One region of the Arthrobacter sp. NicSoilC5 genome, then DNA from elsewhere that is predicted to be linked to it. Evidence: riboswitches for the same ligand, from Rfam matches in the RefSeq annotation. Region 1 holds a riboswitch; the other holds the start of a gene.
The links. Region 1 has a riboswitch for cyclic di-AMP ahead of LDO22_RS04110 (LysM domain-containing protein). Riboswitches for the same ligand answer to the same signal wherever they lie in the genome.
Positions count from the first base shown of each region.

Region 2: it holds a riboswitch for cyclic di-AMP, as region 1 does, so the genes downstream of both, LDO22_RS13695 (glycoside hydrolase family 16 protein) here and LDO22_RS04110 (LysM domain-containing protein) in region 1, are expected to answer to the same signal.

Region 1 is NZ_AP024660.1:892,063-899,205, reverse strand. Features, by position in the region: gene LDO22_RS04120 (ribonuclease Z) at 1-444, shown strand, start outside; gene LDO22_RS04115 (protein adenylyltransferase SelO) at 428-1,888, shown strand; gene LDO22_RS04110 (LysM domain-containing protein) at 1,997-2,842, opposite strand; cyclic di-AMP (ydaO/yuaA leader) riboswitch at 2,846-3,045, opposite strand; gene LDO22_RS04105 (lytic transglycosylase domain-containing protein) at 3,270-4,625, shown strand; gene LDO22_RS04100 (TraR/DksA C4-type zinc finger protein) at 4,647-5,006, shown strand; gene LDO22_RS04095 (DNA alkylation repair protein) at 5,003-5,533, shown strand; gene LDO22_RS04090 (DUF1810 domain-containing protein) at 5,554-6,000, shown strand; gene LDO22_RS04085 (glucose 1-dehydrogenase) at 6,043-6,936, opposite strand; gene LDO22_RS04080 (metallophosphoesterase) at 7,089-7,143, opposite strand, start outside.
Region 2 is NZ_AP024660.1:2,913,226-2,920,368, reverse strand. Features, by position in the region: gene LDO22_RS13705 (oligosaccharide flippase family protein) at 1-989, opposite strand, end outside; gene LDO22_RS13700 (glycosyltransferase family 4 protein) at 986-2,179, opposite strand; gene LDO22_RS13695 (glycoside hydrolase family 16 protein) at 2,301-3,404, opposite strand; cyclic di-AMP (ydaO/yuaA leader) riboswitch at 3,411-3,559, opposite strand; gene rpsF (30S ribosomal protein S6) at 3,947-4,252, shown strand; gene LDO22_RS13685 (single-stranded DNA-binding protein) at 4,325-4,900, shown strand; gene rpsR (30S ribosomal protein S18) at 5,026-5,265, shown strand; gene rplI (50S ribosomal protein L9) at 5,283-5,735, shown strand; gene LDO22_RS13670 (PhzF family phenazine biosynthesis protein) at 5,817-6,665, shown strand; gene LDO22_RS13665 (FMN reductase) at 6,771-7,143, shown strand, end outside.

The sequences.
Region 1 (7,143 bases):
CAACGCGACGGCGTCCTTGGGGCAGTCAGGCTGGAGAATGTGAGCGTACCCAGGCCGGGCCAGCGCTTCGCCTTCATTATGGACACCGCGCCGTGCCCGGGCGCCGAGGACCTGGCGGACGGGGCTGACCTGCTGGTCACCGAGTCAACGTTCAGTGACGACGACGACGCCCTGGCACGGCAATACCTGCACCTCACTGCCGGGCAGGCCGGGGAGCTGGCGGCCTCCGGCAGGGCCCGCACCCTGGTGCTCACCCACTTCTCCGCACGGTACGGCGACGACGTTTCCGTGCTGGAACAACAGGCGCAGGCACGGGCTCCGGGGGTTACCGTGATCGCCGCCAACGACCTTGACCGCATCCCCGTCCCACGGCGGCGGCAACCAGCGGCAGAGGCTGCGGCCCCAACAACGGCGATAGGGTTGAACCATGACGGCAGCAGCTGAATCCACGGTCACTTTCGATGGCCGTTTCGCCCGGGAACTGGCGGAACTCGCCGTGCCCTGGCAGGCCGAGGAAGCGCCCAGCCCTGAGCTCCTCGTCCTGAACGAGAAACTGGCAACGGACCTGGGCCTCGACCCGCAGTACCTGCGCAGCCCCGAGGGTGTGCGGCTCCTTGTGGGAAACCATGTGCCGGCCGGTGCCACACCCGTGGCGCAGGCGTACGCCGGACACCAGTTTGGCGGGTATTCGCCCCTGCTCGGCGACGGACGGGCCCTGCTGCTGGGCGAGGTCACTGACCGGGCCGGCCGCCTCCTGGACGTCCATCTCAAAGGTTCGGGGCGAACGCCCTTCGCCCGCGCGGGGGACGGCCGTGCCGTGGTCGGGCCCATGCTGCGTGAGTACATAGTCAGTGAGGCCATGCACGCACTGCACATTCCCACCACCCGTTCACTCGCCGTCGTGGCCACCGGCCGGCAGGTCCGGCGCGATGACATGCTGCCCGGTGCCGTCCTGGCGCGGGTTGCGGGCAGCCATTTGCGCGTCGGCAGCTTCCAGTACGCCCGCGCCACCGAAAATATGGACCTCCTGAAGCGGCTGGCGGACCACGCCATCGGCAGGCACTACCCCCACGCGGCGGATGCCGACAACCCCTACCTTGCGCTGTTCGCGGCGGTCGTCTCCGCCCAGGCGGAGCTGGTGGCCCGGTGGATGCTCGTTGGCTTCGTACACGGGGTCATGAACACGGACAACATGACCATCTCCGGGGAAACCATCGACTACGGCCCGTGCGCGTTCATGGATGCCTTCAACCCGGCCGCCGTTTACAGTTCCATTGACGTCGGCGGACGCTATGCCTATGCCAACCAGCCTGTCCTGGCCGAATGGAACCTGGCCCGGCTCGCCGAGGCCATGCTGCCGCTGATTGACAAGGACCAGGAGAAGGCCGTGGCCCCGGCAGTGGAGGTCCTGGGCAGTTTCCGGGGCCACTACAGCCAGGCATGGACCCGCGGGATTACGGCCAAGCTGGGACTGGACAGCGTCGATGAAAACGGCGCCGGGGCCCTGGTGGATGATGTCCTCGACCTTCTTAAGGACGGACCCGTGGACTACACCCTGTTCTTCCGCAACCTGGGCAAAGCGGCCCGCGGGGACCTTCGTCCCGTGCGCGGCATGGTCCTCGACCTGGCCGCCCTCGATGCCTGGCTGGACCGGTGGCAGGCGCTGCAACCTGACCCGGAGCTGATGGACAGCGTGAACCCGGCCTACATTCCGCGGAACCACCTGGTGGAAGAGGCGCTGTCCGCTGCCACCGCCGGAAACCTGGCTCCACTGCAGCAACTGCTGGAGGCGGTCAGCGCCCCCTTCACCGAGCGGCCCGGCCTGGAACGCTACCTGCAGGGGGCGCCCGACGACTTCGGCAGCTACATGACCTTCTGCGGCACCTGACCGCAGCGGGCCGCGGGGGCAAAACGACAGGAGGGTGGCAACCGGTATTCCCGGCTGCCACCCTCCTGCTTCGTCCGGGGCCGCCAAGGGCACCGGACAGTGCGAAGACTAGGCTACGCGCACAGCGGAGTAGCCGCCGAGCCAGCTGATGGAGTGCACCTGCGTGTCGAAGCCGTTGACGCCGCCGCTGACAACCTGGCCGTTGCCTGCGTAAACGCCCACGTGGCCGGAGGTGATGATCAGGTCGCCGGGGGCGGGAGCGCCTACAACGGTGCCGTACTGGAAGAACTGGGTGGGGGCCAGGTCGCCCACGGACTTGCCGACGGAACGCAGCGCCTTCTCGACCATGGCGGTGCAATCCTGCTTGACGCCCAGCTGGCCGTAGGCCGAGGCGAGGATCGCTGCGCCGGTGCCGGTGCCGGTGGTTGATGCCACGGGGGTTGCCGAGGCGTAAGACATGTTCATGCCGGTGTTCGCCGGAGCGGTGGCGGCTGCGGCCTGCACGGGTGCTGCTGCAGGGGCCGGCGCCGGGGCTGCGGTGTAGCCTGCGCCCGGAATCTGGATCTGGTCGCCCGGGTAGATGATCGAGGACAGTCCCAGGCCGTTGGCGGACAGCACGTCATTGAGGCTGACGCCGTAGGCTGAAGCGATGGCGCCAAGGGTGTCGCCGGAAACGACGGTGTGGACGTTGCCTGCTGCTGCAGCGGGGGCTGCGGCCGGGGCAGCGGGTGCCGAGGTGGCCTGGACGCTGGTCTGCTCAGTGGTGTCCGGGCCGGATACACCTGCATGGGCCGGGGCGCCGACTCCGAAGGCAATGCCGGACGCTGCAGCAACGGCGAGCGCCGGGCGGCCCAGCGAGCGGGCTTGGGATTTTGCTGTTACGGCGAGGCCCTCGAGCACAATGGAGCGGGCCGGAGTCGCGCGGTGACGGGCTGAAATGGAATTTTTTGACACGGTTGATCGCCTCTCCCATGCCTGCGGGGTGAGCTGTCGGGTTCGGGCTGGAGATACCCGGCCGGAAGCGGCTCCGCGGTAGGCGGAAGCGCATTCGACTTAACCCCTAGGCCACAATATGGCCGTGGAAACTTGGTTCCCCCGTCCCTGCCAACTGGAGCGGTTGGATCCCATGATCAGCGGCAGGGCTCGGCATGCTGACGGGAATGTCCCGTCTGAGAGGGACACCAGTCGACCATAACCCAGGTGCATCGCAATTGTCACATTTGGATAACATACGAGGTTCTTCTCTCGCATTGCGCAAACGTCTGGACATTCCAGGGCGTTCCTGGGCGGACCTCTGCTGATACTTTTCCTGTTGAGCACGGTAACAATGTGGAAACAGCAGCCTGCGTTGCGCGGGAATCCGGCGGTAAGCTTCCGGACTATGCCCCTGTTCGTGACCATCGCGAGGCTCCCTTGGCAGGGAGGCCTCCTGGCCCTTGCCCTGGCCGCAGGCACCATGCTGCCGGCGGCGGCCGACGAGCCGCCACCGCCCGGCGGGTATCCCTCCTGGGCGGACGTGCAGGAGGCGAAATCGTCCGAAGCGGCAAAAGCCGCAGAAATCGCCACCATTAATGGACTCCTGACGGACCTTGAGGCGGATTCGGAGGCAGCAGGCGGGATGGCCGTGCGCTCGGCCGCCGACTATGCCGCCGCAGACGCCGCGCTGCAGGCAGCCACCTCCCGCCTGGATACCCTGTCCGCCCACGCTGCCCGTGCCAACGCGGAGCTGGCCCGGCACCGGAAGGACATCGGTGCCCTGGCCGTCCAGTCCTACAAGACCGGCGGTACCAATGCAGGATTCTTCGTCGCGCTGGACGCCCTGGAAACCAACAGCGTCCAGGGGCTCAACCTGGTCAAGCTCGTGGGCGACAAGACTGCCACCCTGGTCGCCAATGCTGCCGCCGCCGAAAAGACGGCCACCGCCCTCACCGAACAGGAAAAAGCCGCCAGGAGCGAGCGGGAACGCCTGTCCGGGGAAGCGAAAGCAAAACTGGACGCCGCACGTTCCGCCCAGGATTCGCTGGCCCGGCGCGTCGCAGAGGAGCAGCGGCACGGCAGCGAGCTGACCGCCCAGCTCGCCACCCTGAAAGGTACGACGGCGGCCATGGAGGGTGAGTACCGCCAGGGCCAGGCCGCACTGGCCGCCTACGAGGCGGCCCAGGCGGCCAAACGTGCCGCCGCTGAGGAGCAGGCCCGCGGGCAGGCGGAGGCTGCAGCCAGGGCGGCCGCAGTGGCAGCCCGGCAGCCAAAGGCGCCCGCACCCGCTGCCGACCCTGGCCAGGCCAATCCGGCCCAACCCGGTCCGGCCCCCGGCGCCGTCAGCAATCCCGGCGTCAGCAACCCCGGCCCTCCCGCTCCGGAAGACCCGGCACCGGCCCCGCCAAGCCCTCCCGCCGTCGTCGTGCCTTCTGTTCCCGGCGGTGCGGTGAACGACCCCGCCGGGGCCAAAAGCTACGCGTCCGGACGCCTGCCCGCCTACGGGTGGGGCCAGGACCAGTTCCTGTGCCTGGCCCAGCTGTGGACCAAGGAGTCCAACTGGCTGACCACCGCCACCAACGCCTATTCCGGAGCCTATGGGATTCCGCAGGCCCTGCCCCCGGGGAAGTACGCCAGCGCCGGCGGTGACTGGCTCACCAGCTACCGCACCCAGATCGAATGGGGCCTGGGCTACATCCGCGACCGCTACGGTTCCCCGTGCGCGGCCTGGAACCACTCCGTATCCCTGAACTGGTACTGACTGACGCGTTAGGCTGTCAACATGCCAGATTTCGAACGGTTCCGTGCGCTGCTCGAAGAGGAGCGGGCGCGGCGCCTGGCACTATTGCCGGCGCTGCGGGCGGACATCGAGGCAGCAAACTCGGCGCGCCAGGATTCCAACGTCGACGACGAGCACGATCCCGAGGGTGCCACCATCGCCTTCGAACTCTCACAGGCCTCCGCGCTCCTGAAACAGAGTTCGGCGGGCCTGGACCAGATTGAGGCGGCCCTTGCCCGGCTGGCGGCGGGGACCTATGGAACCTGCGCCGTCTGCGGGGAGCCCATCGCCGAGGGCAGGCTTGAAGCCCGCCCCTGGACCCCGTACTGCATCCGGCACGCGGCGTCCGGGCGCGGACTGTGACCGGTACGGCGGACGTTGTGTCCGCGGCGGCGGATTTCGTGGACCGGACCCTGCAGAACGAGGGCGCCTGGTATCGTGCGGACGACGTCGGCGCCCGGCTGGGCGGGGTACTGGCCTCTTATGGTTCGTCTGTGGGGGCCGTCCGCGGGACCGTGCGTGATGCGCTGCGGAAGTTCAAGGACCTGGACCATGACGGCACGGTCATGCTGGCCTCCGCCCTGTGGGGTCAGCCGCGGCCCGGTTCCCGGCCGGTGTTCGAGCGCCGCCTGGCAGCGGTGGTGCTGCTGCAGTCACGGTTGCGGCTGCTCCGTCACTCTGACCTGACCCGGCTGGAGGGCTTCCTTCGCTCCGCGCAGGCGGCGGACCTGACCGGGCCCCTTCTTACCGACGTCCTGGTCCCGTTGCTGGCGGGGCTGGGGGAGCGCGAGCGGCAGCGGGCAGGTGTTGTCCTGGCGCGGTGGCGGGAAGACCCCGACCCGCAGCTGCGGGCGGCGGCCGGCGCCCTTGAAAAACACTTGTCCATTTGAAACGTACCGAGGAGATCCACATGAATGAACCGTTTGACCTTGAGCGTTTTGTTGCCGCCCAAAACACCGGCGGAACCTATGAGCAGGCGCTGGGCGAGCTGCAGGTCGGCAGGAAGTCCGGGCACTGGATGTGGTTTGTCTTCCCGCAGATTGCCGGGCTGGGACAGAGCGACACGTCCCGCAAGTACGCCATTTCCTCGCTGGCGGAGGCCCGCGCCTACCTGGACCACGAGGTGCTGGGTCCGCGGCTCCTGGAGTGCGCGCTGGTCCTGGCAAACCACGCCGACCAGTCGGCCGAAGACATTTTCGGCGGAATCGACGCCAGGAAACTCCGCTCCAGCATGACACTGTTCCTCCGGGCGGCGCCCGGAGAAACAGTGTTCAAGACCGTCCTGGCCCAGTTCTTCAACGGGGAACCGGACCCGGCCACGGACGAGCTCCTGGCCGGCCAGGACGCGGCTGGCTGACCTCCGGCGGCTGTCCCGCTGCTGCGGGGAGCGCGGGGCGCGCTACGGTGTTGGGCTGCCGCCGTTGACGTTGAGCGTCTCACCCACCACATAGCTGGACTCGGGCGAGGCCAGGAAGACGTAGGCGGGGGCGAGCTCGGCGGGCTGGCCCGCGCGGCCCAGGGGAGTGGACTGGCCAAACTCGGGCAGTTCCTCCTTGGGCTGGCCGCTGCTGACCTGCAGGGGCGTCCAGATGGGCCCCGGGGCCACCGCGTTTACCCGGATTCCCTTGGGCGCCAGCTGCTGGGCCAAGCCCTTGGTGAAGTTGTTGATGCTGGCCTTGGTGGTGGCGTAGTCCACCAGCGTGGGGGACGGGTTGTAGGCCTGGATCGACGTGGTGTTGATGATGGTTGAGCCCGCCGGCATGTGCGGCACGGCGGCCTTGGTCACCCAGAACATGGCATAGACGTTGGTCTTCAGCGTGTGGTCGAACTGCTCGTCGCTGATGTCCTGCAGGTCCTCCTGCGCAACCTGCTTTCCGGCGTTGTTGACCAGGATGTCAACCCCGCCCAGCACGGCCACCGCCGTGTCCACCAGTTCCCGGCACACGGCGGAGTCCTTCAGGTCGCCGGGTACCTTGACGGCCTTGCGGCCGGCGGCCTCAATGAGTCCGGCAATGCGCGAGGCGTCCTCCTCTTCCTGCGGCAGGTAGGAAAGCACGACGTCGGCGCCCTCCCGTGCGAAAGCGATCGCCGTTGCTGCCCCGATGCCTGAGTCCGCGCCGGTCACGATGGCCCGGCGGCCTTCCAGCCGCCCGGTGCCCCGGTAGGTCTCTTCGCCGAGGTCGGCCTTGGGCGCCAGGTCCGCATCGAGCCCGGGCTCGGGCTGGTGCTGCTTGGGCGGGGAGATCTTTTCGTAGGCAGTCACGGGATTACGGAAGGTGTACTGGTCAGTCATGGTGGTACTCCTGTTCGTGCGGGACGCGGGCTGGTTCTTCGCCCGGATGGTGCAGCAGCCCCGGGCTGCCGGGGCAACCACTAAAAACTAAGCATGCTTACGGTTCCTACCCTAGGCAGAAATCCGCCGCCCTGCCAAGCTGCTCCGCGGGCTCAGCCGCGGCTGACCTCCACCAGCCTGACCTCCGCCAACCGCCCGCCGTCCACC
Region 2 (7,143 bases), 2.0 Mb from region 1:
GTCACCGACTCCTCCCATTGCTGCCCGAAAAGGACCGGGACCAGGACGGGCGCCACTACGGCCAGGCCCACACCTGCCGTGATGCCGTAGAGCGCCTGCACGGTGACACTCTTCAGGTAGCCGTCCCGCAGCCGCTGCCGGTCGCCCCGGACCTGCGTGTACAGGGGAAACAGGACGGTGGACAGCACAAAGAACACGTTCAGGATCAGGGCCTCCGGCAGCCGGAAGGCGAGGGTGTAGAGACCCAGGGCGTGTGCGCCCAGCACAATGCCGATGACCAGGTAGTCGACGTCGAAGATCGCCCGGGCAAGCATGGTGCTGCCGGCGACGGGGGCGCCAAAGCGGACATTTTCCCCGATGGCGCTTTTGCTCACGCGCCAGATTTGCCAGGGCGCCTCGCGGCGGACCAGGAACCAGCAGGTGGCGGCATAGGCCACCGACCCGGCAGCCGTTCCGACGGCGAGTGACCAGGCGCCGTGGCCGGTGAAGGCCAGGTAGAGGGTCACCGTTCCCATGGTTGCGGCGCGCAGTACAGGAGCCGCCGTGAGCTGCCTGAACTTCAGGTCCCGGCGCATGATGGCTTCCGGGACGGCACCGCAGGCCGTGGCAAGCACCGAAACGCCAAGGACCTGCACCAGCGGGGCCACGCCCTCCAGCCCAAGGAGGTCCTCCACCGCGTCAGCAGCGAGCAGGGCCGCCACGGCCAGCACTGCGCCCAGGGCAACGGAAAGCAGCAGCGCCGACCTGGCGATGACCGGTGTCTTGGGCAGGTAGACCAACGCCTGGCCCACCCCGGCATCGGCGATGGTCTCGGCGTAGGCCATCAGCACCAGCGCCAAGGCGACGAGGCCGTATTCCTCAGGTGAGAGCAGCCGTGCCAGGACCACCGTGGTCACCAGCACGATCACCCTGCCCGAGGCGAAGGCCAGCCCCTGCCACAGGGCTCCCCGGACTCCCTTGCGCTCCAGTTCCCCCGGCGCGTACGTCATGGTTGCCTGTTCGTCCGGGTAAGCTCCCCCGCCGGGGATGAACCGGCCATGGCCGCACGGACCTCCGCCAGGTATTGGCCTGCCACGGTGTCCCAGGTGCGGACTGCGCCTGCGGCCGCCGTTCCGGCGGTGCCGTGGGAAGGCCCGGGCGGTTGCTTGGGGGCGGTGAGGTGCTCCACCACCTCGCGGACAAGAGTGTCCTGGCTGTCCCGAACGGCCAGCAGCGGATGTGCGGGAAGTTCCCTCGCGGCCACCGGCGTGGCCACCACGGGCAGCCCCGCGGCGAGGGCCTCCAGGACGGAGTTCCGGATACCCACGCCGTGTTCGTCCGGGAAAACCGCCACATCCGCGCCCTGGAACACATCCAGGATGGAAGGCACGTTGGCCAGGATATCCACCCGGGGTCCGGCCAGCGCCTGAACCGCCGGTGTGGGGCGCCGCCCTGCGATGACGAAGCGGGCGTCCGGGACCTCCCGCCACACCAGCGGCGCGATCCTGTTGACCAGTACCGTGGCGCTGTCCACGTTCGGCGCGTAGTTTAGGCTGCCTGCGAAGCACACCACGGGGGCTTTCCGCTCCCGGCGGGGACCGGTGGCCACCGCCGTGCCGTTGGGGATGCTCGTGACCGGCCTGCCCAGCGTGGCGGACCAGGCCGCTGCGTCCTGGGCTCCGACGGTCAGGAGCCTGGCCCGGGGCGGCAGCTGCCGTTCAGCGCGGGCGGCCAATTGTTCGCGCAGCCGGTAGGCGGGCCGGAAGGTACGGGCGATGGCGGTGTCCATGCCGGCCCGGATGGACCAGGGGTCCACTGTCTGCAGCACCAGGGGACCGGTGACGCAGTGGGACAGGAAGAGGGCATGGGGGCCATGGATCAGGGTGGCGTCCCGGCTTGCGGACAACCGGGCCGCGGCGGCGCGGGCGGAGGGGGTGGACCGCCGGTGCTTTCCCAATCCGGTGAGGCCGCCCATGGAGCGGGCAAAGGCCGAAAGTTCCTCGCGCGGGGCCAGTTCGTACATGGTATCGCAGCGGTTCCTGATCTCTGCCGGAACCGGAACAGGACCCGAGAAAGTCAGCAGCGTGACGGCAATGCCAGGGGGGAGGTGCAGGATTACTTCGTACGGGATCATCGAGCTTCCGTCCCCCAGTTCCGGATCCCGGTTGGGCACGCTTTCCGTCACGTACAGGAGCTTCATTGCAAGAGTGTACTGGATCACATCGTCGCCGGAGGGTTGCTTTAGGCAACCTTGAGGGAAGCCGAAAAAGGGCGACGGCGGGAGATCCCGCCGTCGCCCTTTCACCTGGGGGCGTGGCCTGCTACTGCCAGGCGCGCACGTAGTCCACCATCATCTGGGACGGCGCGCCGTAGGCCGGGTTCGTGGAGGAGGCGCCGACATTCAGCACGATGTACTGCGGGGCATTTCCGTCGTCGGTGGGGTAGGACTTGACCTTGACGCCGTCGAAGTACACGTCCGAGGAGTTTGCCATCCGGTGCAGGCCAAAGGTGTGGTACTCGTTGGCCCAGTTGCCGCCCACGCCGCCCTGGTTGTGGGAGCCGGAACCGGAGTGGTAGTTCACGGTCATCTTGGCCTGCAGGACCTCGGCGATGTCATTCTCGCCGGTGGCCGGCCACGACTGTCCGGTGGTCCAGAAGGCAGGCCAGTTGTAGAGGCCGTTGGCGTTGCCCGGGAACTTGATCCTGGCCTCGACGTAGCCGGTGGTGAACTGGAAGCCGGTCCCCGCCCCGCCCTTCGGGTTGGTGGATACCAGTCCGCCGGAGGTGGATGAGCTGAGCCCCAGGGCCAGGTTCCCGTTGGCCACGGAGACGTTCGCCGGGCTGGTGGAGACCTTGTTCATGGTTCCGCAACCGGGGGAGAACCAGCAGCCGGACCACTTCGCGGTGTCCAGTCCGGCCCCGTTGAACTCGTCGGCGAAGGTCATGGTCCAGTTCCCCGGGACCCCGGCGGGCGCAGGCGTCCCGGTGCTGGCCAGCTGTGCCGCCGCCGGCGCCACAGCGATGGGTGCTTCGGAGGGAGGGGCAGGGGCAGCGGGTGCCGGTACTGCTGCGGGGGCAGGTGCCGGTGCCTCTGCCGGCGAAGGAGCGGCGGCAGGAGCGGCCTCGACTGCCGGGACTGGCGTTGGAGCGGGGACCGGAATGTCCGGAGTTTGGGTGGGTGCGGCGCTGCCGGCATCCTCTGCACTCGCCACCCGCGCCACGTCAGCGGTTCCGTCACCGTGGGTCAGGCCCAGGCCAAGGGAACCTGCTCCGAGGAGTGCTGCGGCAAGACCGGCGGCAAGGGGCCAGCGGCGGCGCGCCCGGGCCGGAGCACCGGACTTGAAGGCCGGGGATGTCCGGGCGGGATCTGTCTCATTTTGATAACGGTGCGCTCGTTTGGCGCTGCCTTTGCGGGGTGCGGGCATGGGGATGCTACCTCTCGTCGCCTGCGGAGTTAGCTGTCGGGTTCGAATGAGGGCATGCGGCCGCGTGCTGCGGCTTCACCCCAAGGGCAGGCGCGTTGCCGTGCCCGGGACGCTTGGGTCCCCCGCCTCTGCCTGGAATCTGGTGATAATCACGGACGCGGCAGAGTTGGGCGGCATCCGGGACTGGAGCCGGCTGGGGGCGGCCCCCGGACGACCGTACACGAAAAGGGTCTGCGAATCACAATTAGGTAACGGACCTCACTGCGTTGGCGTGGCGCTCCCCTGTCGGCAAAGTGCATTGGTATGGGCGCCAGTGACGGCAGGGTTTTCCACATGGCTGAACCTGCGGCTGCTGCCCACCTCCACCGGGGCTAGCCTTGGGTCAAGCGCGAATCGCCTATCGGGTCCAAATGCACTAAGATATTGAAGTCTGTGCTGCGTCCTGCCTCCGTTCCGGCGGCAAGGCATTGCACGGAATCGCAAATGAACCTCCTGTTACGGAAATGCCGTAACCGCTTAGCCCAAAGGAGGTGGGTTCACATATGCGTCCTTACGAATTGATGGTAATCATCGACCCCGAGGTCGAAGAGCGTACCGTTGAGCCGTCGCTTCAGAAGTTCCTGAACGTCATCACCAACGATGGTGGAACCATCGAAAAGGTTGACATCTGGGGCCGTCGCCGTCTGGCTTACGACATCAAGAAGAAGTCCGAAGGTATCTACGCCGTGGTGAACTTCACCGCCAAGCCGGAGACCGCCAAGGAACTTGACCGCCAGCTGTCTCTTAACGAGACCATCATGCGCACCAAGATCACCCGCCCCGAAGAGCAGAAGGTTGTTGCTGAGTAATTCAGCACCGTCTTCATTCTTTACCCCGCAGGAAACGCACTCTTCACCCAGGATCGAACAAGGAGGCAGTAGATGGCAGGCGAGACCACCATTACGGTCATCGGTAACCTCACCAATGACCCGGAATTGCGGTTCACACCGTCAGGTTCGGCAGTAGCGAACTTCACCATCGCTTCCACCCCCCGCACCTTTGATCGCCAGTCCAACGAGTGGAAGGACGGGGAAACCCTGTTCCTCCGCGCTGCCGTATGGCGTGAAGCAGCCGAGAACGTCGCCGAATCCCTGACCAAGGGCATGCGCGTCATCGTGACCGGCCGCCTGAAGAGCCGTTCCTACGAAACAAAAGAAGGCGAAAAGCGCACCGTTATCGAGCTTGAGGTCGACGAAATCGGCCCCAGCCTGCGCTACGCCAATGCCAAGGTCAACCGCACCCAGCGCTCCGGCGGACAGGGTGGCGGCGGCTTCGGCGGCCGCAACAGCGGCGGTGGCTTCGGAGGAGGCAACTCTGGTGGAAATCAGGGCGGCAACTCCGGTGGAGGTTGGGGCGGCGGCAACCAGCAGGCTGCACAGGACGATCCCTGGGCTACGCCCGGTGTCTCCAACGCAGGCGGCTGGGGCAACGGCCCCGATTCCGAACCTCCCTTCTAAAACCCAAATAACGGCCCGGCGCCGGGACTGCCCGGGTGCGCCACGCACCCAAGGCACTGCCGCCGTCGGACCACCACCATCCCGTGGATCAATATCCACGGGCTCCCTAGAATAGGAGCTCCACGATGGCTAAGGCTGAACTCCGTAAGCCCAAACCAAAGTCCAACCCCTTGAAGGCCGCTGACATCACTGTCATCGACTACAAGGACGTAGCATTGCTGCGCAAGTTCATCTCCGACCGCGGAAAGATCCGCGCCCGTCGCGTCACTGGCGTCACGGTGCAGGAACAGCGCAAGATCGCCCAGGCAATCAAGAACGCCCGCGAAGTTGCTCTGCTGCCTTACTCCGGCGCTGGCCGCGGCTAAGGAAGGGATTAACTAACATGGCAAAGCTCATTCTGACCCACGAAGTCACCGGTCTCGGTGCTGCCGGCGATGTTGTCGAGGTCAAGGACGGTTACGCACGTAACTACCTGCTGCCCCGCAACTTCGCCCTGACCTGGTCGAAGGGTGGCGAGAAGCAGGTTGAGTCCATCAAGGCTGCCCGCGCCGCCCGCGAGCACGCTTCCCTGGAAGATGCTCAGAAGCAGGCCGCTGCACTGTCCGCCAAGCCGGTCAAGCTGGTCGTCAAGGCCGGCGAGTCCGGCCGTCTGTTCGGCACCGTCAAGCAGGGCGACGTCGCCGACGCTGTTGAGGCCGCTGGCCTTGGCAAGATCGACAAGCGCAAGGTTGAACTGCCCGCACACATCAAGTCGGTCGGTTCCTACCAGGCCAACGTCCGCCTCCACGCTGACGTTGCCGCTGTGATCGAACTGGACGTGGTGGCAGGAAAGTAATTTCCCCACTCCACGTCACGACCCCCGTCGCCGGACTCCGGCGGCGGGGGTCTTTCGTTTGTGCGGTGGTAGCCTGCTCCGGTGAACCCGAACCCCCGCCCCCGCCCCTTCCACCAAGTGGATGTTTTCGCCGGACTGGCCTACCGTGGCAACCCGCTCGCCGTCGTGCTTGATGCCCAAGGCCTGGACGCGGCGACCATGCAGCATTTCGCCAACTGGACCAACCTCTCGGAAACCACCTTCCTGTTGCCTCCCCGGGATCCCCGCGCCGATTACCGGGTCAGGATTTTCACCGGGAGCGAGGAGTTCCCGTTTGCGGGCCACCCGACTCTGGGCTCTGCCCATACCTGGCTGGAAAGCGGAGGGGTGCCGAAGTCCGACGGCTGCGTGGTGCAGGAATGCGCGGCGGGGCTTGTCCGGATCAAGCGCGACGGCGGGAGGCTGGCTTTCGCCGCGCCGCCCCTGACGCGATCCGGCCCCGTGGAGGAGCCCGTCCGCCGGCAGCTGGCAGCGGCGCTGCGGGTGGCCCCCGGCGACATCGTCGACGCGTGCTGGCTGGTGAACGGGCCGGAATGGATCGGTGTCCTGCTGCAGTCCGCCGGGCAGGTGCTGGCCCTGGAACCGGACCACGCAGCCATGGGCGACCTGAAGATCGGCGTCATAGGGCCGCATGCTCCCGGCACCGGCGCCGACTTTGAGGTGCGCACGTTCCTGCCCGGTGACGCGATGGCGGAGGACCCCGTCACCGGCAGCTTCAATGCCGGTGCAGCCCAATGGCTGATGGGAACCGGCAGGGCGCCGGAGCAGTACGTGGCTTCGCAGGGGACCGTGCTGGGCCGGGCCGGGCGCATCCATGTGAGCGCTGAGGGCGGGGACATCTGGGTGGGCGGCGAATCGACCACGTGCATCCAGGGAACCGTCCTGCTCTGATCAGGGTCCCGCAGAACCTCCGGGAATACTCCGCCACCTGCGGCAGTTCAACGGTATAGATGCAAACGCATGTATGATGATTTGAACGAGCACCAGGAGAATGCCATGGAAACCCGCCGCATCACAGTCCTCTCCGCAGGACTTGGCGTCCCCTCATCGAGCCGGCTGCTGGCCGACCAGCTTTCAGCGGCTGCTGCGAGGCAGCTTGAGGCAGGCGGCTACCAGGTGGCCGTGGACGTCGTCGAGCTCCGCGACCTTGCGGTGGACATCGCCAACAACTTCGTCACCGGCTACGCCGCCCCGAGGCTGGCGGACGTCATCGCGGGTGTGGAGGCATCGGACGGAATCATCGCCGTGACCCCGGTCTTCAGCGCCTCCTACAGTGGTCTCTTCAAGTCCTTCATCGACGTCCTGGATCCCAAGTCGCTGGATGGCAAGGCCGTCCTGCTGGGTGCCACCGGTGGAACGGACCGGCACC